Regions from separate parts of the Peribacillus sp. NPDC097197 genome, predicted to be linked through region 2. Evidence: predicted binding sites of a transcription regulator. Region 2 holds the regulator's gene; the other holds the start of a gene.
The links. Region 2 encodes NrdR, which represses ribonucleotide reductase genes. Its sites were predicted from a motif close to AACACNATATATNGTGTT; they were not measured.
Positions count from the first base shown of each region.

Region 1: ACQKL6_RS16210 (vitamin B12-dependent ribonucleotide reductase) is a predicted target of NrdR. The motif match lies at 5,043-5,060, and genes of this name have one in related genera.

Region 1 covers NZ_JBNNST010000013.1:30,668-46,110, reverse strand. The annotation lists gene ACQKL6_RS16225 (MFS transporter) at 1-413, opposite strand, end outside; gene ACQKL6_RS16220 (sialate O-acetylesterase) at 746-1,588, shown strand; gene ACQKL6_RS16215 (PadR family transcriptional regulator) at 1,585-2,124, shown strand; gene ACQKL6_RS16210 (vitamin B12-dependent ribonucleotide reductase) at 2,326-4,896, opposite strand; gene ACQKL6_RS16205 (lipoate--protein ligase family protein) at 5,284-6,120, opposite strand; gene ACQKL6_RS16200 (rhodanese-like domain-containing protein) at 6,318-6,701, shown strand; gene gcvPB (aminomethyl-transferring glycine dehydrogenase subunit GcvPB) at 6,862-8,319, opposite strand; gene gcvPA (aminomethyl-transferring glycine dehydrogenase subunit GcvPA) at 8,316-9,659, opposite strand; gene gcvT (glycine cleavage system aminomethyltransferase GcvT) at 9,678-10,784, opposite strand; glycine riboswitch at 10,883-10,967, opposite strand; glycine riboswitch at 10,971-11,065, opposite strand; gene ACQKL6_RS16180 (DEAD/DEAH box helicase) at 11,386-13,074, shown strand; gene ACQKL6_RS16175 (YqhG family protein) at 13,052-13,849, shown strand; gene ACQKL6_RS16170 (YqzE family protein) at 13,894-14,091, opposite strand; gene comGG (competence type IV pilus minor pilin ComGG) at 14,162-14,548, opposite strand; gene comGF (competence type IV pilus minor pilin ComGF) at 14,541-15,020, opposite strand; gene ACQKL6_RS16155 (hypothetical protein) at 14,968-15,306, opposite strand; gene comGD (competence type IV pilus minor pilin ComGD) at 15,293-15,443, opposite strand, start outside.
Region 2 covers NZ_JBNNST010000004.1:279,364-294,806, reverse strand. The annotation lists gene ACQKL6_RS08080 (response regulator transcription factor) at 243-959, shown strand; gene pnpS (two-component system histidine kinase PnpS) at 956-2,734, shown strand; gene hflK (FtsH protease activity modulator HflK) at 2,966-3,979, shown strand; gene hflC (protease modulator HflC) at 3,976-4,905, shown strand; gene polA (DNA polymerase I) at 5,034-7,661, shown strand; gene mutM (DNA-formamidopyrimidine glycosylase) at 7,681-8,511, shown strand; gene ytaF (sporulation membrane protein YtaF) at 8,589-9,221, shown strand; gene coaE (dephospho-CoA kinase) at 9,245-9,844, shown strand; gene ACQKL6_RS08040 (glyceraldehyde-3-phosphate dehydrogenase) at 10,002-11,039, shown strand; gene speD (adenosylmethionine decarboxylase) at 11,356-11,736, shown strand; gene nrdR (transcriptional regulator NrdR) at 11,976-12,437, shown strand; gene ACQKL6_RS08025 (replication initiation and membrane attachment family protein) at 12,496-13,914, shown strand; gene dnaI (primosomal protein DnaI) at 13,901-14,839, shown strand; gene ytxC (sporulation protein YtxC) at 14,963-15,443, shown strand, end outside.

The DNA.
Region 1 (15,443 bases), on a different contig from region 2:
TCATCCTTATAAAGGTCCCCCACTAACGGAAGAATAATAGGTGACGCCCCAGATGCTCCAATCCCTTGAAGGATCCGCCCAATGATTATCCAGGTATATGGACTGTCCATTTTCCAGGATGCGAACCCTGCAATCAATCCTCCAATTAAAGCTAATATTAGACTCGGTAGTATGACTTTTTTTCTTCCTATGCGATCAGATAAGTAACCCGCCACGGGGATAAGAAAGATGGACGCGACCGAATAACTGGTGATTATCATACTCGATTGAAATGAAGTGATATTCACTTTCTCTTCAAAAACCGGTAGTACGGGTATAAGCATTGAATTCCCCAGGGTCATAACGAGAGGAATCGAAGCCATGCTTACAATACACCACACGCTAACCTTACTATTACCTTTCTGGTTTTCCATTCAAACACCTCATTAATGTTGATAATGAATAGTCTAACCATAAAACTGAAAATACTTCATAAAGACATTTTCCAAAAAAAAGGGTTGGGACATGCTAATAGGGAATAACTCAAAAAGTCGTCGAGGAAAGCTCCTTAGCTTACCTCGACGACTTTTTGTAGCTTTTTAATAAGTTTAAGTATGACATATAAAGTAATCAGCATGATGGGATTCTATATTTTTCGTTAGTAAAAGTTCCTTGTAGACAAACAAGTTGACGATAGTCTAATTAGACTATATAATGATGAAAGTCTAATTAGGCTATATCAGTTATCCAAAGGCGTGAAAATTAAATGACAAAATCTTTTTTAATGTTAGGTCAGTCAAATATGGCAGGACGTGGATTCTTGCATGAAGTAGATCCTATCTATAATGAAAAAATAAAAATGCTACGCAATGGTCAATGGCAAATGATGACCGAACCGATTAATTACGATCGTCCTGTTGCTGGTGTAAGTCTCGCAGCATCTTTTGCAGAGGAATGGTCGAAAGTCAATCCTGATGATGAAATTGGCTTAATTCCTTGTGCGGAAGGCGGCAGTTCTTTAAATGATTGGCATCCAGAAGGTACCCTTTTTAAACATGCTTTATCTGAAGCTCGATTTGCGCTTGAGTCTAGTGAAATCTGCGGTATTCTTTGGCACCAAGGCGAAAGTGATAGCAACCATGGTCTTCATGAAACATATTATGAGAAATTGGTCCTGATTATTGATACTTTAAGAAAAGAATTAGGACTTGAAGATGTCCCTTTAATCATTGGTGGACTTGGTGACTTTTTAGGGAAAATAGGTTTTGGAAAATACGCAACAGAGTCTCAACAAGTTAATGAACAGTTACTCCGATTTGCTCATACTCAGCAAAACTGTTACTTTGTAACGGCAGAAGGCTTAACAGCCAATCCGGACGGTATTCATTTGGACGCTGTTTCGCAACGAAAATTTGGTTATCGCTACTACGAGGCATTTTCGAAAAAGTGCGATGTCCTAACACCTCTTTCGAATGAAGAACAATCATTAAAAACCAATACTGACTATTCAAAAACCGAACAAATTTATATTCATAGTATGAATATGGCTTTAAGCAAAATCACATACGCTGAATTTGAAGCAAAAATGATGAAGGTGATGCAATCATAATCCCCTTGCTTATACTTGGCCTGCTGATCCAAAATCCTGGAGCGCATGGCTACGAACTACTAACTTTAATGGAAAAACGACATTATAAGTATATCGTTAACTTTACGAAGGGTTCATTTTATTACAACTTACAACAACTTGATGAAAAAGGCTTGATTGAACAAGTTCATCAAACAATTTCAAGCAATGGGCGCGAAATCCACCGTTTTACTATCACAAATTCAGGAATGGAAGAATTCGAAAAATTAATGGTGAAGTTTGGAACTAAATCCGAATATGTCAACTTACAATGCTATGTGGCGTTACTCTTTGCAGATGATTTCGATAAATATAAATTATTAAAATTAATTCAAGCACAAATTGACCAGACTGAAGCTCGAATTGCTCTCCTCGATGATTATCTAGCCATCACAAAAGAATTTCCTGGTAAAATCGATTATTTTCGCCGCATGAACGAAAATTCTCGTTCTCATCATCAAGTGAACTTAAAATGGTTTAAAGAATTGAAAGAAGAAATAGAAGAACCCAATGCATAAATATAATATCCCCTATCAATATTACTTAGTAAAATTGATAGGGGATATTTATTTAAGGAATCCATAAAAAGGTTTTCAATAATAGAACATTCCTCTACTTGAAATCACACTGAAATCCTCTAGACATTAAAAAACAGCCCTTTGGACTATCTTAATCCAAAGGGCTGTTTTTTTTGAACGATACATCTTTTCATTACTGGTTTAAAGCCCGCACTTCAATTGGGCACCACAATTCGTACAAGTATTGCATCCGCCCATTTCCTGGACTTCACCCTTACGGCAAACTGGACACGTGTTACCCACTTCCGAACCTATCGTTACATTAGTCGAACGCAGTTCATTGATGGTATCAACCAGAACGACTTTTTTCTTTTCTTCCACATCTGTTAAGCCATCCATTTCAAGCTGCTGTTCCATTTGGTTTTCTTCAGCTTTTAATGTAAGAACCTGGCTGTCACGGCTTCCATCTACATAAACCGTTCCACCTTTTGCGCCGCCTTTATATAAGCGCTCGTACACTTTTTGGACCTGCTCGACGGTATACCCTTTTGGGGCGTTAACCGTTTTACTGATTGAGCTATCAATCCAACGTTGAATGATGCATTGAACATCCGCATGGGCTTCAGGAGCCAATTCCATCGCCGAAATAAACCATTCAGGAAGGTTATCAGGATCGGCTTCAGGATGACGATCCAAGTATTCCTGAACGATGTCCGCTTTGACTTCAATGAATTTCCCTAAACGTCCGCTACGGAAATATGTGAACGAGAAGTATGGTTCAAGACCTGTCGAAACGCCGACCATCGTACCTGTGCTGCCCGTAGGAGCCACGGTCAATAAATGGGAGTTCCGGATACCGTGCTCGGCAATGCTTGTACGAATATCCTCAGGCATCTTCTTCATGAATCCAGTATTCGTGAAGCGCGTTCTAAGCTCATTCGTTTCTTCATCCGACGTTCCCTTCAGGAACGGGAAGCTGCCTTTTTCTTTTGCAAGTTCAACCGAAGCCCTGTAAGCAGACGTAGCAATCGTTTCAAACACTTTGTCCACCAGGATTTTTCCTTCTTCTGATCCATACTCGGTTTCACAATAAATTAGCAAATCATGCAGTCCCATGACACCTAATCCAACCCGTCTCTCGCCGAGTGCTTGTTTTTTGTTTTCCTCTAGGAAATAAGGGGTTGCATCAATGACGTTATCTTGCATCCGCACGCCCACTTCAACTGTTTTCTTAAGTTTTTCGAAGTTAACGGTCTTATTATCTTTATCCGCCATCTCAGCTAAATTGACCGCTGCCAGGTTACACACTGAAAATGGAGCCAATGGCTGTTCACCACATGGATTCGTAGCAACGACTTGCTGTCCATAAGCTTTTGCATTCGTCATCTCATTGGCATTATCAATAAAGAATATTCCCGGTTCTGCTGAGTACGTCGCACAAATGTTAATCAGGTTCCAAAGCTCCTTAGCACGGATCTTACGGTAAACCCGGACTTTATGGCCCATTTTTTCCCACTCGCGTACGTCTCCTACATTGTGCCACTCATCATTATAAATCGCCATTTCTTCCGCGTCGTAGCTTTCGACATCAGGGAAGCGCAACTCATACTCCGTATCTTTTTCGACGGCTTCCATGAACTCTTTGGTTAAGCAGATTGAGATATTGGCACCAGTCAAAAAGTCCGGATTGTGGACGCTATACGTTCCGCCTACGCGAACTTTTTCTTCAGCATCCCTAATGATTTTTTCACTGAATCCACCTAGACCCGGAATCTCTTTATAATTAATGATTCCTTGGTACATCGCCGTTTCTTGTTCGGTATGCGGTGTGAACTTCAATTTATCCGATGCATATTTCTTTATGGTTTCATCTTTTGTGTTCTCCATTAGGTAACGAAGAATCCTTGGGTTTTGCATTTTTGAAATAATGAACTCCGCAATATCTGGATGCCAATCAGTAAGCATGATCATTTGGGCACCGCGTCTACTTCCACCCTGTTCAACCAAATGAGTCAATTTCGCTATATCATCAAGCCATGAAACAGAACCTGAAGACTTGCCATTGACCCCTTTCGCAAGGGTGTTTCTTGGACGGAGAGTAGAGCCATTCGTACCGACTCCACCACCACGGCTCATGATCTCCATGACTTGCTTTCTATGCTCGGAAATCCCTTCGCGTGAATCTGGTACAAACGGCATGACATAACAATTAAAGTACGTTACATCCGTGTTAGAACCAGCGCCATATAATACCCGGCCGGCCGGCACGAAATTAAGGTCCTTTAATTCTTCATAAAATTTATTGAACCATTCCGTTCTTTTTTCTTCAGTCGTTTCCACTGAAGCCAAACCAGTTGCATTACGCTTGGCAATTTGCTCGTAATATATTTCAAGCGGCTTTTCGATGATATCAAGCGGCCGATTAATGATTCCTGTTTCCACTTCTTCCGGATTATCCAGCACTCCGCGGAACTCTTCATCCACTAAAACCTTTGCCTTTTTCGATTCCCAATCTATTTCAACGATATGGCCAAGACCACGTGCAGGAAATTTCGGATCTTCTTTAATTGTCAATACTACAAAATCGCCAGCAGAGAGTGTGATTTTTTCAGTATCCTTAAAAGAATAGCGGTCAAGCATAACTAGACGGGACACGCCCTTATGCATCATTTTCATATCAGCCGTTACAGGATGAACTTGGGGAAATAAAGATATATCTTCATTCAACCTTTCTAGATCAACCTTTAAAGCTTCTTTAATTACAACCGACATAATTCCCTCTCCTTTACATGTTTCAGATCCGTTCTTGTTGCAAAAATCAATATGTAACCTACATGTCCGTTTCGCTTAACAAGTTACACTAAATTTATCATAGCGAAACACAAAATTCAACATGTAGTGTTTAAGTATTTATTTTAACCACTATATATTGTGTTGTGGTTGATTGTCTTTTAATTTTGTCAAACGGTGAATCAATTAATTGAGTTAGTAAAAGGGAGGAAAATGTCGATTTATAATAAAAATTAGACAGATTTCAATGAATTTGAACATTGCATTTTGCCCGCCTCTTTCAAAGCACTGACGTTACAAGGAATACATGCTTGTTCACACAAATCTGAAAAAACTTATTTATTCCCGACTCTCGCTTCCCCTCTTTTTCTACCTCAAAAAATTCCAGTCATCACTTTCATATTTATTTTTGGCGATGTCCTTCACTTCCTGTAATTGCTTTTCACTCAGCACATATGGTTTCAAATCAATCGACAGACCCTCAGAAAAACCGTTTTCAAAGGCTACCTTCGCCTCGGAAATAGTTATTTTTCTACCAGCAATGTCATTGATGGCCACTGCTTTGTTTCTCAGATTGTTTTTCATCTTCTCTTTTACTTTATCATCGGAGAACTTGAATACACTAAATAGCTTCTCCTCATCAAGTTCAAGCAGGATGGCTCCATGCTGAAGGATAACACCTTTTTGTCTCGTTTGTGCGCTGCCCGCAACTTTCCTTCCCTCAACAACCAGTTCATACCAGCTTGGCGCATCAAAGCAAACTGAGGACTTTGGAGATTTCAGCATCTCTTTATCCTGTTCAGTTTCAGGCACAGAGAAATAGGCATCCAGTCCGAGGTTTCTGAACCCCTTCAATATCCCTTCAGAAATCACCCGATATGCTTCGGTCACTGTATTCGGCATTCCCGGATAAGACTCTGGGACAATGACGCTATAGGTGAGTTCATGTTCATGCAAAACAGCCCGACCGCCTGTAGGCCTACGGACAAAACCTAAGCCTTGCCTTTCAACTTCCGCCAAATCGATTTCGGTCTCAGCCCTTTGAAAATACCCGATGGATAATGTAGCCGGGTTCCACCCGTAAAACCGGATCATGGGAGGGATTTCCCCATTACTCTGCCAATTCAAGAGTGCTTCGTCCATTGCCATATTATAAGCAGGTGAACAATCGCCTGAATCAATGAATCCCCATTTTTCTTTCGTCACGATTACCCCTCTTTTCACGTAGGCTTATTAAACCCTCTAAAAAAACTCACAAGTAGTAGTTTACCAGAGTTTAGCAACGTAAAAAAGAAAGTAAGCTATTCCACCAAATATTTATAAAATTTTTTTTGATTATTGGAGAAACCAATTATATAATAGACATTGTCTGTATTCGTTTAGGTAGAAGGGAGTTTTTATGGTTGGATATCTTATATACACTGATTATCATCATAGTAGCCATCGTTGCATATTCACTATTTAATTGGTTCCGTCAACGTAAAATCGTTAAAACCTTAACACAGGAAGAATTTATCGCTAATTACAGAAAAGTTCAATTAATTGACGTACGGGAACCTAATGATTTTGATAATGGACATATCTTAGGGGCAAGAAATATCCCTATGACACAAATGAAGACCCGCTTAGTGGAAATTAGGCAGGACAAGCCTGTATACTTGTATGCTCAAAGTGAAATCATTAGCGGAAGAGCGGCAGCCATGCTATATAAAAAAGGCTACAGGGAACTTTTTCACTTAAAAGGCGGTTTCAAAATGTGGACAGGGAAGATCAAGGCGAAGAAATAAGGCCCAATTGCCTAAACCTTACATCTTATCCGGTTTTGAAACATATCATACTGTTCAATAGGGAACTCATGCTTAACAGGCCAAGCATGTTATTTCCCGAGATACATATGAATTTTACCAAATAAAAAACCCCCGCCATCTGGCAGGGGTTTTTTCAGCATCATGCTTGATAACGAAGAATTGGTTTTCTAGCGGCCAATGTTTCATCCAGGCGTTTAATAACCGTGGTATGGGGAGCCTCCTGAACGATTTCAGGGGTTTCTTCGGCTTCCTTGGCTATTTGTATCATTGCATCTATGAAAGCGTCCAGTGTTTCTTTTGACTCCGTTTCCGTCGGTTCGATCATCATTCCTTCTTCTACATTTAACGGAAAATATATGGTTGGTGGATGATACCCAAAATCAAGTAGTCTTTTCGCAATATCTAATGTACGGACTCCCAACTGCTTTTGCCTCCGACCACTCAATACAAATTCATGCTTACAATGGCGATTATATGGCAAATCGAAAAATGGTTCCAAACGTCGCATCATATAATTTGCATTGATGACGGCATTCTCCGTAACGGCCTTAAGTCCATCCGGTCCCATTGACCTTATGTACGTATAAGCCCTTACATTGATGCCGAAGTTCCCATAATAGGGCTTGACCCTTCCAATGGATTGTGGACGGTCATAATCAAGGACAAACTGATCGCCCTCTTTTGTCACGATCGGTTTAGGCAAATAGGGAATTAAATCCGACTTCACCCCAACCGGACCTGAACCAGGTCCTCCTCCGCCATGGGGTCCAGTGAATGTTTTATGGAGATTTAAATGAACAACGTCAAAACCCATATCTCCTGGACGCACTTTGGAAAGAACAGCATTCAGGTTAGCCCCGTCATAATAAAGCTTTCCACCGGCGTCATGGACAAGCTGTGCCATCTCCAGGATATCCTCTTCGAATAAGCCTAATGTATTTGGATTCGTAAGCATTAATGCTGCTGTATCTGGTCCTACCACTCGCTTCAAGTCTTCAAGGTCCACGAGCCCGAATTCATTGGATTTTACCGTAATCGTCTCTAGTCCGGCAACTGTTGCCGAAGCCGGGTTCGTTCCATGGGCCGAATCGGGGACGATGACTTTCGTACGGTTTACATCTCCATTCGCTTCATGGAAAGCCCTGATCATCATGAGCCCAGTCCATTCACCATGCGCCCCGGCAGCAGGCTGCAAGGTCACTTGATCCATTCCTGTAATTTCCGTCAAATGTTCCTGAAGATCAAATAACAACTCTAGAGCACCTTGGACGGTTTCTGGGTCCTGGTATGGATGGATATGGGCAAAACCATTGTACCTGGCGACATTTTCATTAATTTTCGGATTATATTTCATCGTACAGGAGCCGAGTGGATAAAACCCAGAGTCCACTCCATGGTTCCGTTTGGATAAAGCCGTATAATGACGCATGATATCAAGCTCGGAAACTTCCGGAAGCTCGGCTTCCTCCGTACGTATATATTCCACAGGCAGGATTTCTTCTAGTGGAATATCCGCTACATCCATTTCAGGAAGGCTATACCCGATTCGACCGGCTGTACTGATTTCAAAAATGAGTGATTGATCTTGATTATTCATAGTTGATCCCCCAGTTCCTGCGCAAATGCATCGATTTCTTCTTTTGTTCTTAGTTCCGTTACAGCCACTAGCATATGATTTTTCAACTCGGGATAAACGGAGCCCAGGTCAAAACCACCAATCATTTCTTTTTCAAAGAGCCTCTTATTGATATCTTTGTAGGGAAGAGGCAACTTAATGACAAATTCATTAAACGAAGGTCCTTCAAAGACCACTTCAATTCCTTGTGCTTGGAGCGTCTTTTTTGCGTAATGGGCTTTTTGAATATTCTGGACGGCCATTTCTCTGACGCCTTTTTTCCCTAGAGCAGTCATGGCTACAGCGGCTGCCAATGCGTTCAATGCCTGATTGGAACAAATATTGGATGTAGCTTTGTCACGGCGTATATGTTGCTCACGTGCTTGGAGCGTCAGTACGAAGCCCCGTTTTCCATCCTCATCCACTGTCTGACCGACTAAACGGCCCGGCACTTTCCGTAGCAGTTTTTTCGTGACCGCGAAATATCCGCAATGAGGTCCGCCGAATGCGGCTGGAATGCCGAATGGCTGAGCATCACCCGTCACGATATCGGCACCGAGTTTTCCCGGCGGAGTCAATGCACCAAGTGCAAGCGGATTACTCGATACGATAAACATCGATTTCACGTTATGTATGATTGCTTCCATTTCCTTCAACGGCTCGATGCGTCCAAAGAAGTTGGGGTACTGTACGATGACGCCTGCAATATCATCCGAAGCCAGGTCTTTTAAAGCAGCAATATCTGTGACTCCGTCTTTATGAGGAATCTCGATGACCTCCACCCGTTGACCCTTTGCGTAGGTTTTCACCACTTCCCTTGATTCAGGATGGACAGTAGATGATAATAAAATCTTTTTCCGGCGCGTTTGTCCGGCAGCAAGCATGGCCGCTTCAGCTAAGGCTGTTCCACCGTCATACATCGAGGAATTCGCAACCTCCATACCCGTCAATTCACATATCATCGTTTGATATTCAAAGATGGCCTGAAGCTCTCCTTGAGAAATTTCCGGTTGATAGGGAGTGTAGGCTGTATAAAACTCCGAACGGGATAGGACGTGATCGACGATGACAGGTGAATAATGATCATACACACCAGCCCCAAGGAAAGATGCATAGTTTTTCAAATCCGCATTTTTGGAAGCCAGTTTTGATAGTTCCTTCATTAAAGCTGGCTCTGATTTTGCTGGTTTTATGTCATATTCACCTTGAAATCGGACATTTTCTGGTATATCGCTGAAGAGATCATCGACGGATATGACCCCTATAACTTCCAACATTTCTTTTTTATCCTGCTCTGTCATCGGTAAGTAACGATGTTTCATCTTATGGACCATTCCCTTCTATTTTCGTGTATTTTTATAAAAAGGTGTTTGGATAACAATGGCTTTCAGTCTCTTAGAACGGATTTCCACTTCTACTTCCGTGGATAGACTTGAGTGATTCTTATCGATAAGGACCAATCCTACATTTTTATTCAATGTTGGTGACTGAGTCCCTGTCGTCACTTCGCCAATGAGTTTCTCCCCGTTATATACTTTATAGCCATGCCGAGGTATGCCCCGGTCAATCATTTCGATTCCAACAAGCTTACGTGGTGCCCCTTTTTCCTTTTGTTCGGCAAGCACGGCTTTTCCAAAAAAGTCTGACGCCTTATCCGGTTTAACCGCAAAACCAATCCCCGCTTCGATTGGGGTGATGTCCGGCGAAAGCTCTTGACCATAAAGCGGTAGTTTCGCTTCGAATCGAAGGGTATCACGGGCTCCCAGCCCAATCGGTTGTATCCCATCATCTTTACCAGCTTCCAAAATTTTTCTCCAGAGGGCTGGACCATCCTCACTTCGGCAATATATCTCGAAACCATCTTCCCCCGTATACCCTGTACGTGAAACCATCGTGGATATATTATGAATGTGGACATCTTCTTTAAATTTAAAAAAGCCAATTGTGCTTAAATCGGTTTGCTCGGTAATCTTCTGCAATACTTTCTCCGCTCGAGGACCCTGCAGAGCAAGTTGCGCATAATCGTTTGAAACATTATTGATGCTGACACCTTCCATACCATTCGCCTGAAGCCAATTGAAGTCTTTCTCGATGTTGGCTGCATTGACCACAAGCAGATAATCCTCTTCCGCTTTTTGGTAAACGATAAGATCGTCCACGGTCCCCCCATTTTCATAACACATGGCTGTGTATAGCGCTCCGCCCTGTTTCAGCTTGGCTACGTCATTCGTCAACATCTTTTGTAAAAAAGAAAGGCTCCCGAAACCTTTTACCTCAATCTCTCCCATATGCGACACATCAAATAAGCCACCTCTTGTACGCACAGCTTCGTGTTCATCTTTTATGCCGGTAAACTGCACGGGCAGTTCCCACCCACCAAAATCGATTGTTTTTCCACCGTGCTCACTGTAAACCTCGAATAATGGCGTTCTTTTTAAATCGCTCAAAAAATGACCTCCTTCAATTTTTTTGCTTGTTCTCTTTCACCTGATATTCCTTAAAAAAAAGACACAAAAAAGGACAGAGAAAGCCAAAATGGCTTTTTCTCTGTCCTGAAACCTGAAAGTTTACCTATTATTATAGGTTTTCCCCTTTGGTGGCCGTCATTAAATAATTGGCGCTCTCCAGAGTCGCGTCCGATAAGAGTTCATTTGCCTGAGAGATTCACTGCTAAGTTTGCTCCTTCGGCGCTACATATGTAGATGGTAGTCTCTCCCCTTATCCTCACCCGCATATTGATGGAAAAGACTGAAAATTCCCCACCTGATGGTCATCCATTTGCGTGAAATGGGTACCAATCTGCTCATTGTTGATCTTTGGATAAAGCACTATCCAAATGCTAATACTATAATAACTAAAATTATTATCCAAGAAGAATATTTTCCTTCTAACTTCATTACTATTGCAATTTTCTAAATATATTTACATCCTACCCTAAGATACTTTACTCTGCAATAACTTTCGTGGAGAAAGATTTTATTAACCTATAAAAAAGTTCATGGTCTAAAGAAACTAAGAAAATTATGTTTTAAGAAGGAGCAAGAATCAATGAAAATCAATATATCCTTCAGTTCTGATTGGAATGATGAATTTCTGCAAAAGATGGAAAACGACGGTCCATGGGGAAATTGGGATCTTTATAAACTGGCCATCCAAATGGAAGAGAACCTAATTATTCCTGATTTCGAAGGCTTACAAGCGCCTAAGCACCTTCAACAACTGACTCCCCTTCCCCATCAATTAGAGGCTGCACGTCAGGTGGTTGAACAGATGAATGGCAAAGCCATATTGGCTGATGAGGTCGGTCTTGGTAAGACTATCGAAGCGGGATTGATTTTAAAAGAATATATGATTCGGGGACTGGTTAAAAAGGTTTTGATCCTTGTACCCGCATCACTTGTCACCCAATGGGCTTTCGAACTGAATACGAAGTTTCATATTCCTGCAGTAGTTCAAAGGAAGAGTTATGTATGGGAATCATGCGATATCGTCATATCCTCCATCGATACGGCTAAGCGAGCCCCCCATCGGGATATCATTTTCAATCAAGAATATGACTTTATCATTATTGATGAAGCTCATAAACTTAAAAATAATAAAACGAAAAATTATGAATTTGTCCAAAATCTTAAAAAGAAATTCTGTTTGTTGCTGACTGCTACACCCATTCAGAATAAAATCGAGGAAATCTTTAATCTCGTTTCATTATTAAAGCCTGGACACCTAGGAAATGCCGCACTCTTTTCCGAAAAATACAAAGGGAAAGGCCGGAACATTCTAGAAGATGAGCACTTAAAGGAGCTTGTCAATACGGTCATGATAAGAAACCGACGTGCCGATACTGGAATTGAATGGACGAAACGGCGTGTAGAGACGATCATCATTGAATTTTCACCAACTGAACAAGCCTTGTATGATGCCGTAACGAAGTTTAAACCAATATCAGACGGAACAAAAGGAAGTGCTTTTTCTTCACTCACCCTTCAAAGGGAAGCATGCAGCAGCCGAGAAGCAGTCTACTATACATTGAAGAATATGAAGGAAAAATACAAAGAACCATCGGCTGACTTTGAAGCAAGATTAGATGATCTGTTTGAGAAAGTAAACCTCACCGAACAAAATTCAAAGGCAGAGAAGGCTTTGGAACTTATTAAGAAAATTGATGACAAGGTCATTATTTTCACCGAATATCGCGCTACACAGCTTTATCTACAATGGTACCTGCAACAGCATGGCATTTCATCCGTTCCATTCCGCGGAGGGTTTAAGCGTGGTAAAAAAGATTGGATGAAGGAACTATTCCAGAAGAAAATCCAGGTATTGATTGCCACCGAAGCCGGAGGAGAAGGAATCAACCTACAATTTTGCCATCACTTGATCAATTTTGATTTGCCTTGGAATCCAATGAGGTTGGAACAAAGGATTGGACGGATTCATCGACTTGGTCAAGAAGAAGACGTCATGATTTATAACTTTGCCACTAAAAATACAGTCGAAGAGCATATTTTGAAATTGCTTTATGAAAAAATCCACTTATTTGAAAAGGTAATTGGAGAATTGGATGATATTTTAACGAAGTTGGATATTAACAATATCGAGGAATATTTAATTGATGTTGTCGGAGAGTCCAAATCAGAAGGAGAAATGAAAATTAAAATGGATAATTTGTCTTCCATGATTCAGTTCGCACAAGCTATGAAGGATGGTGAAATCCATGCAGCAACAGGAAATTCATGATTTTTTAATAACCTACTTTCAATCCAACGCATGTGAAGTGTTGGAAAATACCTCTTCATATCTCACTGTTCAGTTAACGATCGAAATGGATAAGGAACTCATGAACAGACCTTTTTATTGGCACTATCTCGAAAAAACCGGTGGGATACCGAATCCTGGCATGCTTACGTTCATCACCCATCCCGAACTGGCACCGCCTGATTTGAAAGGGGAAATCATTCATTTTGGTTCGCCACGGCTCCACCAAATTATCCAGTCGACCAAGAGGCTGGCAGGTTTCATCAGGCTTTTTGAGGATAGGCCTCCCTTAAAGACGGGCCAAAGTCCACTTTTTCCTTGGCTCACCCAAAATGTAAAAATCTCTTATCAGTGTGACAGAAAAAAAGATATCTTCATGTCCATAGGACTTAATTTAATTTCCGGTGAATTCATAGAAGGATTCAATGAGCGTCTCCTGTCGGTCAAGGTCACTCCCAAAATACCGGATTATTCTTTTACACTTTCCCCCTTGATCATGCCTAAAAGCGGGCTATCCAGACTCGATACGTATATTCGTAAAAGCTTCGAGAATGATGATCATACCTGGGCGGAAGAAGCGATGGAACGGTGGCAGACAGACTTGAATCTATTGGAACATTTTTATAAGGATATGGAAGAGAAAAGCGAAAGCTACTTCACTGAGAAACAGGCATTGCAAGCCCAATATGAGCCAAATATCCAAATTACCATCATCAATGGCGGGCTATTCTATTTATCCGACCAATCATTAGCATAATGGTCTCTTTAGCCAATCATTAAGAAAAGCAGATGTCTATGAATTCAAGACATCTGCTTTCTTTTTTTGACTTTTTTAATGAACATGGACACTGCGAAAGGGACAATTCCAAACCAGTGAGAAACTCTAGGCTCCTTATCCTCTTTCCGATGACGGCGCTTTTCTTTTCTTTCTCTCTTGGTTAAATTGAAATACTGTACGATTTGTTGTGTAATATATTTGATATAAGCGTTCGTAGACATACATTATCACCCATGACCAAGTATGCCCCATATTCGTATTCCATATTCGTATTCACCACAAATCGACACGTTAGTCCTTCAGTTTTTCTATCCATTCTATCACTCTACCTAGTTTTTTATCATATAGAATGATGATTCGGCCTGTTCGCTTATTTTTGGTGATAGAAGAAAATTCGATATAGGCATATCGCACATCCTGCTTCGTTAACCTATAGTGAACATCACCATTAGGATAGGCGATTTCCCCCTGAATGCTTTTGGGTACCTCATCCTCCCATTCGGCTGTCACTTCATTAACGGCCAGATGCACTAAGTGATCGGAAAGTAAGGTCTCTTCTACTTCTTTATAAAATTTTTTATCAATAATGAATTGATCAATCATCAGTATCGTGAACATGATAAAAACACTAGCTATAATCATAACCATTGGGAATATGACTCCTTTTTGATTATTCATCAGCCACCAACTCACTTTTAATGAAGGGATGGAACCTTCGTATAAAGGTCTGACCTGCTTTATCCGTTATATTGAGCACGATGACGTTGCCATCCTTTTCAACCTTCACATTCGAAATGTTCTGGAGTATGACCTCATGGCCCTCCCCGTTAACCCGTCTTCTAAGCTTGTCATTATATTGCTCGATTAAAGACAAATCCTCTCCTGAAAGTAAATATAATTTATTCCCCACAACATCCTGGCTTTTGGAGCTTCTGACTTCCTGTTGCATTTGCAACGTAAAGATCTCCCACTCTTTAGGATGTATTCTATTTTTTGTTCCTATCTGGGATTGAATGATTGAGAAAAACTGGAGGATAAAAAGGGAAAGGGTCAGCAGGATCATTAAGGAAAAGAGCATTTCAATCATGGTAAACCCTTCACTTTTTCGCAACATCACAAATCGATTCATACTTCCCCTTTGCATTTTCATATCGGACACATCCTTCAACCATATCCGGAAACTCCTTTTGGACATTCCAGGTCAATTCATACGATTTTTCCTGGTACGTAATTTCTTCGTGGATAGCCTGTATTTCCCCATCCATATATGCCAACAATCTTTCATACAGCAAATGATGGGCATCCGCCCTCAAAACTACGTTCTTACGATTGGACATCGAATCTTCAAGAATAGGAAGCATGGAAATCACTAGGAATACACAAATGGAAAAAGAGGCTATCATTTCTAAGTAGACGTATCCTTTACTGTTTCTCAATCCTGAACCTCCCTTTACCGATATTGACCACCAGCTTGTATTTCCCCTTTGAAGTATCAATGGTCATCGTACCGGCTTTTGAAGCATTTCCATATTGATTGAAATAAAAAGAAGCCCCTAATGTCCCATTCATGAAC
Region 2 (15,443 bases):
TCATAACAAGACTGCCCGAAACGTGACAGGAATGCTTGTGTTCCTTTCACCTATCAGGTGGTCTTTTTATGTATCGGTCCGGATTTTTCGTCCTTACCTTACTTGAGGCAGTAAAAGGAATTGGTGATTTTGGGAGGACGAGAGAATTTTAAGTGTGAATTACAGATAATATTCTTTATAATAGAATTGGATGAGTAGACAAAAGCATGTCTTAGGGGTAATACATAATTCAGGAGGATCTAATGTCAAAGAAAATTCTCGTAGTGGATGATGAACAATCAATTGTTACCTTACTTCAATACAATTTAGAGCAGGCTGGTTACTCTGTAATTACAGCATTGGACGGGGAAGAAGGTTTACAGGCAGCTGTTGAGCTTTGTCCTGATTTGGTCGTATTGGATTTAATGCTACCCAAATTGGATGGGCTTGAAGTGTGTAAACAGCTTCGCCAACAGAAAATAAATATCCCGATTTTGATGTTAACAGCTAAAGATGATGAATTTGATAAGGTGCTTGGCCTGGAATTAGGAGCAGATGATTACTTAACGAAGCCCTTTAGCCCACGTGAGGTAGTTGCCCGGATTAAAGCGATACTAAGAAGATCACAGCATTCTAATAGTACTGAAAATAATGATGATCCAGAGAATGATTCACTGAAAATAGGCGACTTGAAGATCTTCCCTGAACGCTATGAAGCCTATTTCGAGGAGAATCAACTAGAATTGACTCCAAAGGAATTTGAATTACTTTTATACCTCGTGAAGAATAAAGGAAGAGTGTTAACGAGGGATCAATTATTGAGCACGGTGTGGAATTATGATTTTGCCGGAGATTCTCGTATCGTAGATGTCCATATCAGCCATCTGAGGGAGAAAATTGAATCAGACACAAAGAAACCTCTGTATATCAAAACGATAAGGGGCTTGGGTTACAAGTTCGAGGAGCCTAAAAGAGAATGACGACCTACCGTAAGAAACTGCTATTTACCCTCATCACGCTGGTGATGGTCGTACTGATGGCCGTTGGTTTTTTGTTGGGCCATCTTTTCAAAAGCTATTATATTAAAACATTCAACGAACGAATTCAAAATGAAACGTTTTTCATTTCTACATATATTAAAGAGCATGGCGGTATCACCTCCTTTTTGGAAAAAGGTAAAACGTCGAAACTAACGCCGTTGCTTGAATCCAACTTAACCATTCTTTCGACAGATGGAGAGGTTTTATATGATTCGTCCTCTTCAAATGAGTTGCTTGATAGCCATGCAGAAGTCCTTCGGAAAATCACCCTTGAAAAAACGGGGGAGCAGCGTGAAGGCTATGAAGTGGTGGAGGGGGATTCGGACCTTCATTATTACTGGAGCGCCGTTGAAAAGGATGGCGAGATTGAAGGATTTGTCATCCATAGTAATGAAATCGAGGCAATTCAACAAGTCAACCGGCAAATGTGGAGCATATTGGTCATTTGCTTGGGTGCAGCCCTGATCATCATCCTGATGCTGGCAAGTAAAATCACTTCCTATTACACACGGCCGATTGAAGAGGCCACAATGGCAGCGATTGACCTGGCAAAAGGAAATTACCGTACCCGAAAATTCGAGCAACATTCAGATGAAACGGGGATGTTGACGAACTCGTTGAATATCCTGGCAAGGAACCTCCAAGAAACCGAAATGGCGAGGGAAATGAACCAGGATCGTTTGGAAACGCTCGTCGAAAATATGGGGAGTGGTGTGCTGTTAATTGACAGCAAAGGATATACAACGCTAATCAACCGGGAATTTAAGAAAACCTTTGATGTAGATTCGCATACATTCCTATATCAAGACTATTATTCTGTGATAAAGGATGAAGAAGTCATAGCTCTAATAGAAGAGATTTTCAGGACGGAAAAAACGATAAAACGTCAGGTGAAAATTCCGCTTGCCCTTAAACGAAAGCATTTCGAAATCTATGGAGCTCCCATTATCGGTGATTATGATGAATGGAAGGGAATCCTGCTTATTTTCCATGACATCACTGAACTGAAAAGACTGGAACAAATGCGGAAGGATTTTGTGGCCAATGTCTCTCATGAATTGAGGACACCGATTACTTCTATTAAAGGCTTTTCGGAAACATTGCTGGATGGGGCCTGGAAGAATGAGAAAACCTTAAAGCACTTTTTATCGATCATTTTAAACGAAAGCGATCGGCTTCAAGAGCTCATTCAGGAACTTCTTAATTTATCCAAAATGGAACAGCAGGAATTTGTCCTGAAAACGGACAAGGTAGATATGACTACCATCCTTAAAGAAATTCAGGAAATGCTCATGGGTAAACTACGAAAAAAAGAAATCTCACTCGAAGTCAAAGTGCCTTCGCATTCAGTGGTTATTGAAGGGGAATCAGATCGGATCAAACAAGTGTTCATCAATTTGATTACCAATGCCTTAGCTTATACACCAAATGGTGGGATTGTGACTGTAACGGTTGCGGAGAAGGAACAAACCGTGGATGTGATCGTGCAGGACAACGGAATCGGGATTGAGGAGAAAGAGCTTCCGAGGATTTTCGAACGATTTTATCGAATCGACAAGGCAAGGAGCCGAGATTCAGGTGGAACCGGGATTGGACTTGCGATCGTCAAACATATCGTTGAAGTTCACAAAGGCAAAATTAACGTAGAGAGTAAACCGGGTACCGGCACGACATTCATCGTCACATTGAATAAAAAATTGAAAGGGAATAGGTAGAGTTTACACAGACTTTACACTTCCTTTAAACAAGCTTCATAATGGAGGGGTACAATGATTGTACAACCCCTCATCCAAGGAGTTAAGTAAGGCAGGGACATTTTAGTCCCTGCCTTTTTCTGTATGGAAATGGGAGTCACCACTTAATTATTAAAAATTTCCAATTTTACGAAACTTTGGTCCGTTCTTTGCGTAAATAAGATATAACACCAAATAGAAGGGGTGATACATATCGTAAGCTTAAAAAGGATTTATACGGTAACGGGACTTGTTTTACTTATTTTAATACTTGGAGTGGTGGCCATTTCCACCTGGTATACGGTGGATGAATCAGATCAATCCGTCATTATGACGTTTGGTAAGGTGGAGGAGACGATAACAGAGCCAGGTCTTCATTTTAAATTACCTTGGCCGATTCAATCGGTCCATAAACTATCCAAGGAAACATTCAGCCTCCAATTCGGGTATAAGGAAGAAGGAGGAAAAGTGAAGGAGTATCCGAGAGAGACCAAGATGATAACAGGTGATGAGAATATTGTACTGGCTGACTTGGTGGTGCAATGGAAAATTACCGACCCTCCTAAATATCTCTTCAATTCGGATGATCCACAGAAGATTTTATATGATACGACTTCCGCGTCTTTAAGGAGCATCATCGGAAGTACGAAAATCGACGATGCCCTCACTTCCGGTAAGGCGAAAATTGAAGCGGATGTTCGTGAATTGCTGTCGGAATTGATGAAGAAATATGACGTGGGCATTTCCATCTCCGCGGTTAAACTGCAGGATGTCGAGCTGCCCAACGAAGAAGTGCGTAAAGCTTTCACGAACGTAACGGATGCCAGGGAGACGGCGAATACGAAAATCAATGAAGCCAATAAATACGAGAACAAAAGGATTAATGAAGCGGAAGGGGAGAAAGATGCCCTTATTTCAAAAGCGAACGGCGATAAAGCAGCCCGTACGGAAGCGGCCCGCGGTGATGTGGCAGTATTTGAAAAGCTATATAGTGAATATAAAGGCAATAAGGATATCACCCGGGACCGTCTGATTATTGAGACGCTTGAACAGGTATTGCCGAATGCGGATATTTATATCATGAATGATGATGGCAATACAATGAAGTATCTACCGTTGCGCCCATTAGAAAAAGAAGAAACGAAAACGGTGCCTGTCCCTGAGGAAGAAGAAGCAAAAGCACCGGATAACGAAGAGTCGGCAGTGAAAGGGGGCACCCAGCCATGAGTGGAAAAGTGATTGATTTCAATGAGCTAAAAAAGGGTGATTTTCATTGGAGAGGTTATGTGAAAGTAGGGATATTCTTCATCATCTTTATCATCCTCATGCTGATCATCTTCACTAATGTGTATATTGTCAAAGAAGGGGAATACAAAGTCGTCCGCCAATTTGGAGAAGTGGTTAGGATTGATAATACACCAGGACTGAAAGCCAAGGTGCCATTCATTCAAAGCGTTGTGACCTTGCCCAAGTATCAAATGAGCTCCGATGTATCCGAGGCCGAAATCAATACAAGAGATAAAAAACGGATGTTGATCGATAATTATGCGGTCTGGCGGATTGAAGACCCGAAAAAATTGATTACCAATGCGAGGACACTGGAAAACGCCGAAACAAGGATGGAAGAGTTCATCTATTCTGCGGTCCGTTCAGAGTTGGGGCAGCTGAACTATGATGAAATCATTAACGAGAAGTCATCGAGGGGAAGCTTGAATGACCGCATCACAGATAAGGTAAATGAACTGTTAGTGAAGGACAACTATGGAATCAGTCTTACTGATGTTCGTATCAAACGGACGGATTTACCTGCTGAAAATGAGGAGTCGGTCTATAAGCGGATGATATCCGAGCGGGAAAGTAAAGCGCAGGAATATCTATCAAAAGGGGATGCGAAGAAAAACCGGACCATCGCAAACACTGACCGAAAAGTGAAGGAAATGCTTTCATCGGCGGAAGCCGATGCAGAAGTCATCCGTGCTGAAGGAGAAGGAGAATCAGCTAAGATATATAATAAATCATTCTCCAAGGATCCTGAGTTTTATAAACTATACCGGACGCTGGAGTCTTACAAAAAAACGGTCGGTAATCAAACGGTTATCATTTTACCATCCGACTCGCCGTACGCAAGCTTGTTAATGGGAAATACTAAATAACAGCATAGCCGTTCATTTTTCTTTCCACTTCCACTCATGGTAGAATGGAAAGAGACGATGAACGGTTTTTTTGTGTGATTAATAGAAGCCGACCTACATAAAACGGGTGTGACTGGAGGAAGACAATTTTGAATAAAAAGTTAGTACTTATAGATGGAAATAGCATAGCTTACCGCGCATTTTTTGCGCTTCCGCTATTGAATAACGACAAAGGGGTCCATACGAATTCTGTATATGGCTTCACCATGATGCTCAATCGCATTCTGGAGGAAGAAAAGCCGACCCATATACTCGTGGCCTTTGATGCCGGCAAAACGACGTTTAGACATGCGTCCTTTAAGGAATACAAGGGTGGCCGTCAGAAAACGCCACCGGAACTATCTGAACAGTTCCCCTTCATAAGGGAGCTGCTTGATTGCTTTCAAATAAAACGGTATGAACTGGAAAATTATGAAGCGGACGATATTATCGGAACGCTTTCCCTTCAGGCCGAGAAAGATGGGTTCGAGGTGAAGGTCATTTCCGGGGATAAGGATTTAACACAATTAGCTTCGCCAAACACGACCGTCTCGATTACGAAGAAGGGCATCACTGAAATAGAGGAGTATACACCGAAGCATATCCATGAAAAGTATGGCCTTTCCCCCGTACAAATCATTGATCTTAAAGGATTGATGGGCGATGCATCCGATAATATCCCAGGCATCCCCGGTGTGGGCGAGAAAACGGCACTTAAATTGCTGCATCAATTCGAAACGGTCGAAAACCTGCTGCAATCGATTGATGAGGTTAGCGGACAGAAGTTAAAAGAAAAGATCGAGGAGCATAAAGACCTTGCGCTACTAAGTAAGGAGCTTGCGACAATCACACGAGAAGCTCCCATTGAAGTGGGTGTGGACGAAACGGAATATAACGGAATGGATCAGGAAAAGGTCATTGACTTTTATAAAGAGTTAGGTTTCTCGACTCTTCTGGAAAAACTGGACGTATCAGGACGGGAACCGCTAGAACAGGAAGACATCCATGTTCAGACGGGTTCAGAATTGACAATGGATATGCTTGCCGATGAGAATGCCCTATACATTGAAATTCTTGAGGATAACTACCATCGTGCAGAAATCCTGGGTATCTCCATCAGTAATGAATATGGGAATTTTTATTTCCCGGGGGAAACCGTACTGACATCTGAAGTATTCAAAACATGGGCGGAGGATGATACTAAAAAGAAAACGGTCTTTGATGCGAAGCGTACGGTTGTACTTCTGCGCCACCGTGGAATCGATATAAAAGGCATTGATTTTGATGTATTTCTAGCTTCCTATATCTTGGATCCCGGAGAGTCTGTAGATGAAGTGGCGGAAATCACGAAAACGCAAGGGCTTGTGCGGCTAGAGAGCGATGATGTCTTTTATGGAAAAGGGGCAAAGAGGAAGATACCTGGAGATGCAGAACTTAGTGAGCATATTGCCAGAAAAGCGAAGGGCATTTTTGCATTGAAGGAACCGATGATCGAAAAGTTGCGTGAGTTCGAACAATACGATTTGTTAACGGACCTTGAGCTGCCATTGTCCATCATCCTAGCAAATATGGAGTGGCAGGGCGTAAAGGTGGACATCGGAAGGCTGAAAAAGATGGGACAGGAATTGGCTGTCCGCTTAAGAAGCATTGAGGAACGAATTTTCGATTTGGCCGGGGAAGCCTTCAATATCAATTCCCCGAAACAGCTCGGGGTAATCTTATTTGAAAAATTGGAGCTCCCCGTGTACAAAAAGACGAAAACGGGCTACTCCACGTCAGCGGATGTACTGGAAAAACTGGAAAGCCAGCATGATATCGTAAAGGAAATCCTGTTGTACCGGCAATTGGGCAAGTTGCAATCGACTTATATCGAGGGCTTGCTCAAAGTGGTGAACCAGGAAACGGATAAGGTGCATACCCGATTCAATCAGGCGTTGACCCAAACGGGCCGCCTTAGTTCAACGGACCCTAACTTGCAAAATATCCCGATTCGTCTAGAGGAAGGTCGGAAAATCAGACAGGCATTCATTCCTTCCGAAAAGGATTGGATTATCTTCGCAGCCGACTATTCGCAAATCGAGCTCCGCGTATTGGCGCATATCGCCAATGACAGTGGATTGGTTGAAGCGTTCAGGGCCGGGATGGATATTCATACAAGGACGGCAATGGATGTATTCCATGTGCCTTCCGAGGAAGTCACATCAAATATGCGTAGACACGCTAAAGCCGTAAACTTCGGAATCGTTTATGGAATAAGTGACTATGGACTTTCTCAAAGTCTTGGGATAACACGTAAGGAAGCTGGGGAGTTCATCGAGAGGTACTTCAAAAGCTTCCCTGGTGTGCAGGATTATATGGAAGAAAGCATTCATGAAGCACGTAAGAACGGATACAGTACAACATTACTGCAAAGAAGGCGCTACATTCCCGAAATCACGAGCCGTAATTTCAATATCAGAAGTTTTGCTGAAAGGACAGCGATGAATACCCCAATTCAGGGAAGTGCCGCAGATGTCATTAAACTAGCGATGATCAATATGAACGAACGCCTGAAAAAAGAAGGGCTTAAAACGAGGATGCTTCTGCAGGTTCATGATGAATTGATTTTCGAAACACCACCGGAGGAGCTCGAGATCCTGATGAAAATCGTACCGGAAGAAATGGAAAATGCGATTGAATTGAACGTTCCACTCAAAGTGGATTATGCATATGGACCAACATGGTTCGATGCTAAATAAATGAAGATAGGTGATTATAATGCCAGAACTTCCTGAAGTGGAAACCGTCAGAAGAACATTGGAACAGCTTGTTTTAGGAAAGGAAATCCTGGAGGTTTCCGTCTTCTGGCCCAAAATCATAAAGGCACCTGAGCCAGTTGAACAGTTTCAAGATGCATTAAGGGGTCAGACGATCCACAGCATTGGCCGTCGGGGCAAGTTCCTCATTTTCAACATGGACGACTATGCGATGGTCTCCCATTTAAGGATGGAAGGGAAATACGGGGTCCATTCGAAAGAGGAACCTTACGATAAGCATACCCATGTCATCTTCACCTTCACGGATGGCAGTGAGCTTAGGTATCGGGATGTCCGCAAATTTGGAACGATGCATTTATTTCGTAAAGGAGAAGAAATGGTGCAAATGCCTCTGTTGCATTTAGGTCCTGAACCACTATCGGAAGAGTTCACCGTCGAGGGACTTCGTGCAAAACTTGCGAAAACGAGCAGGAAGATCAAACCTGTTCTACTCGACCAAACCGTCGTGGTCGGGATCGGTAATATATATGTGGACGAATCCTTATTCCGTTCAGGCATTCATCCGGAACGAGTGGCTTCCACCCTCACACTGGAAGAAATTCAAAAACTGCATGCCGAAATCATCGCCACTTTGAGCGAAGCGGTGGAAAAAGGCGGGAGCACGATACGTTCATACGTCAACTCACAAGGTCAAATCGGCATGTTTCAGTTGGAACTGAATGTATACGGACGCAAAGGGGAAAACTGCAAAATTTGCGGTACCCCGTTAGAAAAGCTAGTCGTCGCAGGACGGGGCACACATATATGCCCGACTTGCCAGCCAAATAAGTAATCATTCGAGAAAACACATCGGATGGGCTCTTTCCATATACTGGGGTAGCAACTAGATGGGAAGGAGCATTCATTCCGATGTGGCTACAAATTATTTTTCTTGCTTTTGCAGTAAGTATTGACGGTTTCGGTGTGGGCATGACATTCGGTATGCGCAAGGTGAAAATACCCTTGAAATCCATTGCTGTCGTATCGGTCTGTTCGGCAATGAGTTTGGGTATTGCGATGGTCATCGGTGAATTCATCAGTCAGCTTATCTCTGTCGGGGCCGCAGAAAAAACAGGGGGCATTATCCTCGTACTTTTGGGGTCGTGGATGGTGTACCAATATTTTAGGCCCGAGAAGGAAACGAATGATGAACGATATCACGAAAAAATCATCTTCAATTTTGAAATTAAATCACTTGGAGTGGCTATCAATATCTTACAAAAACCAATGAATGCCGATTTTGATAGATCAGGGACGATTACTGGTATCGAGGCGCTTGTACTGGGCTTCGCGTTATCGCTAGATGCCTTCGGTGCCGGAGTGGGAGCTGCCATGATGGGGATTTCCCCAATCATTCTTGCACTTTGCATTGCCGTGATGAGCTTCATCTTTATCGGGAGCGGACTTCAATCCGGTAAATTGCTTTCCAATAATAAAATCGTGCAGCATCTGACCTTTCTTCCGGGGGTATTACTGATTTTAATCGGATTATTCAAGTTATAAAGAACGGGGAAAAGGGGGAGCTTATGGGACAAATCATCGGGATCACTGGTGGAATTGCCAGTGGGAAAAGTAGTGTCAGTCAGTATTTAAGAGAATTGGGTTTCGTGATAGTGGATGCGGATGTGGCTTCCCGTGCAGTCGTGGAACCTGGGGAAGAGGCCTACCTACAAGTGGTGAAGGCTTTCGGGGAAGATCTTTTATTGTCTGATGGAAGGATCGACCGGGCAAAGTTAGGCTCGATCATATTTCACGATCAAGAAAAAAGGTTGCTTTTAAATCGTATCGTACATCCTGCCGTGAGAAATTGGATGCGCCAAGAAACGGAAAAGGCCCTTGCTGCTGGAGCGGAAACGGTATTCATGGATATTCCACTCCTGTTCGAAAGCAAGCTGACGTTCATGGTGGAAAGGACACTTTTGGTATACGTGGATGAATCGGTTCAACTAGAGCGATTAATGAACCGGAATGCGTTGACGGAAACCGACGCTTTAGCGAGAATCCATTCGCAAATGCCCTTGAAAGATAAAAAGGAACTAGCGGATGCCATCGTCGATAATAATGGCGATATAGAAGAAACCAAAAAGCAGGTTGTTGAAATACTTAAGAAATGGGAGATCCTATAGAGTGGAAAAGGAAGGGACTTTAACGGTTTCTTCCTTTTTGTTTTGAAAAAGGAAGAAATCCGCTTTTTTATTAACACATTTCAAGAGTAATGTGTTATACTAATTACATATGAAGGGTATTAAGTATAACATTAATATATTCAGGAGGGTCCGATAAATGAATTCAAGAATAGCGATTAACGGATTTGGAAGAATTGGAAGAATGGTTTTCCGTAAGGCAATAGTAGATGAGAGTCTGGACATCGTTGCCATTAATGCAAGCTATCCCGCTGAAACGTTAGCCCATTTATTGAAGTATGATACAATTCATGGGAAGTTTGACGGCATAATCGTTGCCGAAAATGATTCTCTTGTAGTGAATGGACGACGTGTACAACTGATAAATAATCGCGATCCAAAGCTATTGCCTTGGAAAGAGATGGATATAGATATTGTAATTGAAGCTACGGGTAAATTCAATGAGCGTTCTAAAGCCGCCATGCACTTAGAAGCAGGGGCAAAAAGGGTCATCCTTTCCGCGCCGGGTAAAAATGAAGACGTTACCATTGTGATGGGCGTAAATCAGGAAGCGTTAGAAATTGACAAGCATTTCGTCATTTCGAACGCGTCGTGTACGACTAATTGCCTTGGACCGGTTGCCAAAGTACTTGATCAAAAGTTCGGCATAGACAATGGTTTGATGACAACCATCCATTCTTATACGAATGACCAAAATAACATCGATAACCCGCACAAGGATTTAAGGCGTGCCCGTGCGGCTGCAGAAAGCATCATCCCTACGACTACAGGGGCGGCTAAAGCTCTTTCATTGGTGTTGCCTCAATTGAAGGGCAAACTTCATGGTATGGCCATACGTGTACCGACTCCGAACGTCTCTTTAGTCGACCTTGTTGTGGATTTAAACCGTGATGTTACGATTGATGAAGTGAATCAGGCTTTCATAGATGCCTCAGAAAATGAGCTTAAAGGAATTATGGAATATACAACAGAACCGCTTGTTTCAAGTGATTTTAAGACCAATCCGCATTCAGCCATCATCGATGGTCTGTCGACGATGATGATTGGTGATAGAAAAGTGAAAATTCTGGCTTGGTACGATAACGAGTGGGGTTACTCCAATCGAGTAGTCGATCTTGTAAAATTGGTGGCTTCGGAGTTGACGAAGGCTTCTGAAGTTCAAATGTCAGTTAAATAAGAGTAATGGCCCGTTATATGTTTAACGGGCTATTTTTATGGATACGTTTAGGAAAGTTACGGAACCTTGGGTATTAATTCCTTGGTCCTGTCAGATTAACAATTAATGATTAAATTTCCAAAAATGCAAAATGCAGTTGCAAAAGAAATCCATACATTATATACTATGAATCGTGAACTTCCTAAAAAGGGAGTTTGCGTAATGGCTACTTAAAGGGTTAGGACCTCTTTGGACTAACTTTCCCCCGTGGTAGTTGTTAAGGATTCAGAATTTTTAATTATGTAAGGGGGAACAGAATATGGAAACAGCTTACACGATGGAAACGATGGGAAGACATGTCATTTCTGAACTTTGGGGTTGTGACTTTGAAAAACTGAACAATATTGATTTAATTGAGAGAATCTTCGTCGATGCTGCACTGAAATCGGGTGCTGAGGTTCGCGAGGTGGCATTCCATAAGTTTGCTCCACAAGGAGTGAGCGGGGTCGTCATTATCTCTGAATCACATCTGACCATTCATAGCTTTCCGGAACATGGATATGCCAGCATTGATGTTTATACATGCGGCAACTTAGATCCTAATATTGCAGCCGATTATATCGCGGAGGCTTTGAATGCACAAACGCGCGAGAATATTGAACTTCCACGTGGACTTGGTCCCGTGCAAATGAAAAAAACTAAAATGGGTGCTTTATAATAAACGGATTAACAAGAGATGCTATATATGCATCTCTTTTTTAATGCCATGAAATGGCCATTCTTCCCTCATGGAAAAGCTCCATTAACAGGCATTTACATAGTAAGTACACACATCCTTTACTTGAAGTTTCACTTTTTACTTGTACTGGTTGTCCCTTTTATATAAGATTAAGATAAAATAGTATTCCTTAGGGAAGTTTGATTAGGAGTATCACTTAAAATACGGAGCTGGTAATGATGAAATGTCCATCATGTCAATATAACGGAACGAGAGTGCTCGATTCCAGGCCTGTCGATGAAAGTAAATCGATTCGACGACGCCGGGAATGCGAGGCATGCGGGTTTCGATTCACTACTTTTGAAAAGGTCGAGGAGACGCCGTTGATCGTCGTGAAAAAGGGCGGGACTCGGGAAGAGTTTAGCCGTGATAAAATCCTGCGTGGACTAATCAGGGCTTGTGAAAAGCGTCCGGTTCCATTGAAGGAACTAGAACAAATCACGAGTTATGTAGAAAAGGAATTGCGCAATCAGGGTATTTCGGAAGTGAAAAGTGACAGTGTCGGTGAAATGGTGATGGACCAACTGGCTGAAGTTGATGAAGTGGCCTATGTGAGATTTGCCTCCGTATACCGACAATTTAAAGATATTAATGTATTTATCGATGAACTGAAAGATTTAATAAATAAAGAAAGAAAGTAGAGCTGAAGATTTACTTTGGCTCTTTTTTCACTATATCTTTTGAAAGGTTTGAATGAAGATGTCAATGCATTGGCAGGAACTGCTCCCCGCGGATTCGTACATGGTGTCCTCTGCGGGGCTACTTCATGATTATGATCGGAAAATACTGACACGGCTGTACCAACCTCTTATTGGACCGATCTGTATTAGCCTATACATGACGTTATGGAGCGAATTGGAGGAGAACCGGCTTTGGTCGGAGGCTTCCTCCCATTATCAATTGATGAATACCATGGGCCTGAAATTAGGCGATATATATGAAGCACGTCTTTTACTTGAAGGAATCGGATTGCTGAATGTGTACAAGAAATCGAAAGGGGATACGAAGGAATTCATCTATGAATTGAATCCGCCCCTATCCCCGCAGCAGTTTTTCACGGATGGCATGCTGAATATCTATTTATATAAAAAAATAGGAAAAGTCCAATTCAACCGGCTGAAGAGATTCTTTTGTGTGGACACGATTGCAACGGACCAGTTTGAATATGTGACGAAATCCTTTGCAGAGGTTTTTTCATCAGATCATCTAGATTCCCTCTATGTTACGGATGAAGCCAAAAACGAATGGAACCCATTGCCTAAACAGCAATTTATCGATCAATCTGACGGTGTCGAGCCTTCGGGGTTCGATGGCCTGTTTGATTTTGATCTTTTGTTCGCTGGGATGAAGAGCTCGATTGTACCCAAGAAGGCCTTTACGCCTAAAATTAGAAATACCATCGCCAAACTAGCTTTTTTATATGGCATCAATCCGCTTGAAATGCAAAAACTAGTAATGGATGCCGTAACGCTGGACGATGAGATCGATGAAGAGCTGCTTCGGAAAGCGGCAAGGGACTGGTACCAAATTGAACGCCAGGCCGACATGCCTTCCTTGATCAATCGTGTACAGCCTATACGGGAACGGACGCAAAAGGATGAACCGAAAACACAGGAGCAAGAGCTTATTCGCCATTTGGAGACTACTTCCCCGCGTGATCGGCTCATGCAATTATCCGGAGGAGCGGAACCGACCAGTGGTGATTTAAAAGTGGTGGAAGGTGTAATGATCAATCAGAAGCTGAATCCTGGAGTCGTGAATGTTTTAATCGAATACGTTATGCTTAAGACAGACATGAAATTCACAAAGGGATATGTGGAAAAACTGGCAGGTCATTGGGCACGATTGAAAGTTTCCACAGTCATAGAAGCGATGGAACTGGCTAAAAATGAACACCGGAAATACCAAGAGTGGGCACAAGGAAGCAAGAACGTTGCCAAAGGCGGCCGGAAAAAATCGATCAGAGAAGAAGTGGTTCCGGACTGGCTTGAACAGGACGAGGAGAAACAGCCTGAACAGAAAGCGGAACAGCCTGAACTGAGTGAACAAAAACGTGAGCTTCAAGAGAAGTGGAAGCAGTGGAAAGCTGGAGGTGAAATAAACGATGGAAAAGATTAATAGATCGCTTAATAAACTGGCCAATACGGGTGATTTCCAGAAACGGTATGAACAGTTGAAGCAGGAAATCTTTGAAAATGAACAGGTACGTCTTTTTCTGAATGCCAATAGCTCAACGGTCACAGAGGAAATGATCGATAAGAATTTAGGTAAGCTTTACGAATTCATTTCTCAGAGCAACAAGTGTGATAGATGTCCAAGCCTGGATGGGTGCATCAATATGATGCATGGGTATTATCCAAAGCTCGTTGTTCAAGGGAAGGCCCTTAATTTGAATTATGAAATCTGTCCGAGGAAATTGGCAGAGGATGAGAAGCGGAAACGGGAGAGGCTCATTCGCAGTCTATACGTTCCCAAGGATATATTGAAGGCAACGATTGAAGACTTTTCACAAACGGACGATGAAAATAAACGGTTAGGCGTCCTAGGAAAAGCGATATCGTTCATCATGGAATATGAGCCTGGCAAACGTCAAAAGGGATTGTATATATACGGAAAGTTTGGCGTTGGTAAGACGTATTTATTGGGTGCGATCGCCAATGAACTTGCGCAAAGGCAAATCTCTTCGATGATCGTCTATGTTCCTGATTATTTACGGGAACTGAAAGGTTCAATCGGTGATAATACCGTCAACGAGAAAATAGAGATGGTCAAAACGGCGCCTGTCCTGATGCTTGATGATATTGGGGCAGAATCGATGACAAGCTGGGGACGGGATGAAGTCATAGGGCCCATCCTGCAATTTAGAATGCTTGAAAATTTACCGACGTTTTTCACTTCCAATTTTGATATGAAGGGTCTGGAGAATCACTTGACTTATTCCCAACGCGGTGAGAAAGAAGAAGTGAAAGCGGCAAGGGTATTGGAGAGGATTCAATATTTAGCGGAACCTGTAAAGCTTGATGGTATCAATCGCAGAAGGTAAAGGAAGGTGGTCTCTACAAAGAGGCTGCTTTTTTTTGCCCTTTCACACCATCTTACTTCTAAATAAGCCCCTATTCCCATATACATGAAAAAAGTAAAGCAAGGGGGAAGGGGGGATGTCGTAGTGCAAATTACGTTCCAAAATGATTCGGAAGCTTTAAAACTGCTGAATTTCGTTTCTGTCCATCCTTTGGGGACAGAAGTTCAACCATATATTGAATTTTCCCCACAACAAGGTCTCGTTATCGATATGTCCAAACTAAAAACCGATAAATGGCTGACACTGCTCAGTGAAACATTTCATTCCTTTTTACTTGAAGAAAAAACGCTTCCTGTTCTTAAACAAATCATCATCGGCAAATTTTTCTATCGAGAACAAGAAGAAATCGATGCCATCATCGAGATAGCTTCTTCCATCATTGAAGCGGAAAACACCGAATGTGGAGGCAGTTTATTCAGTAGGGAAAAGCAATTGATCGAAGAAGGCCTTCAGAGTATATTGGCGGGAAAGGTGTCTTTTTCATTCGATTCGTTCACTACCTTTCGGTTAAGGTCTTTTCAGCATGCGTTGGAAAAGTATGCAGTTCGGGCCATCGATGAATATA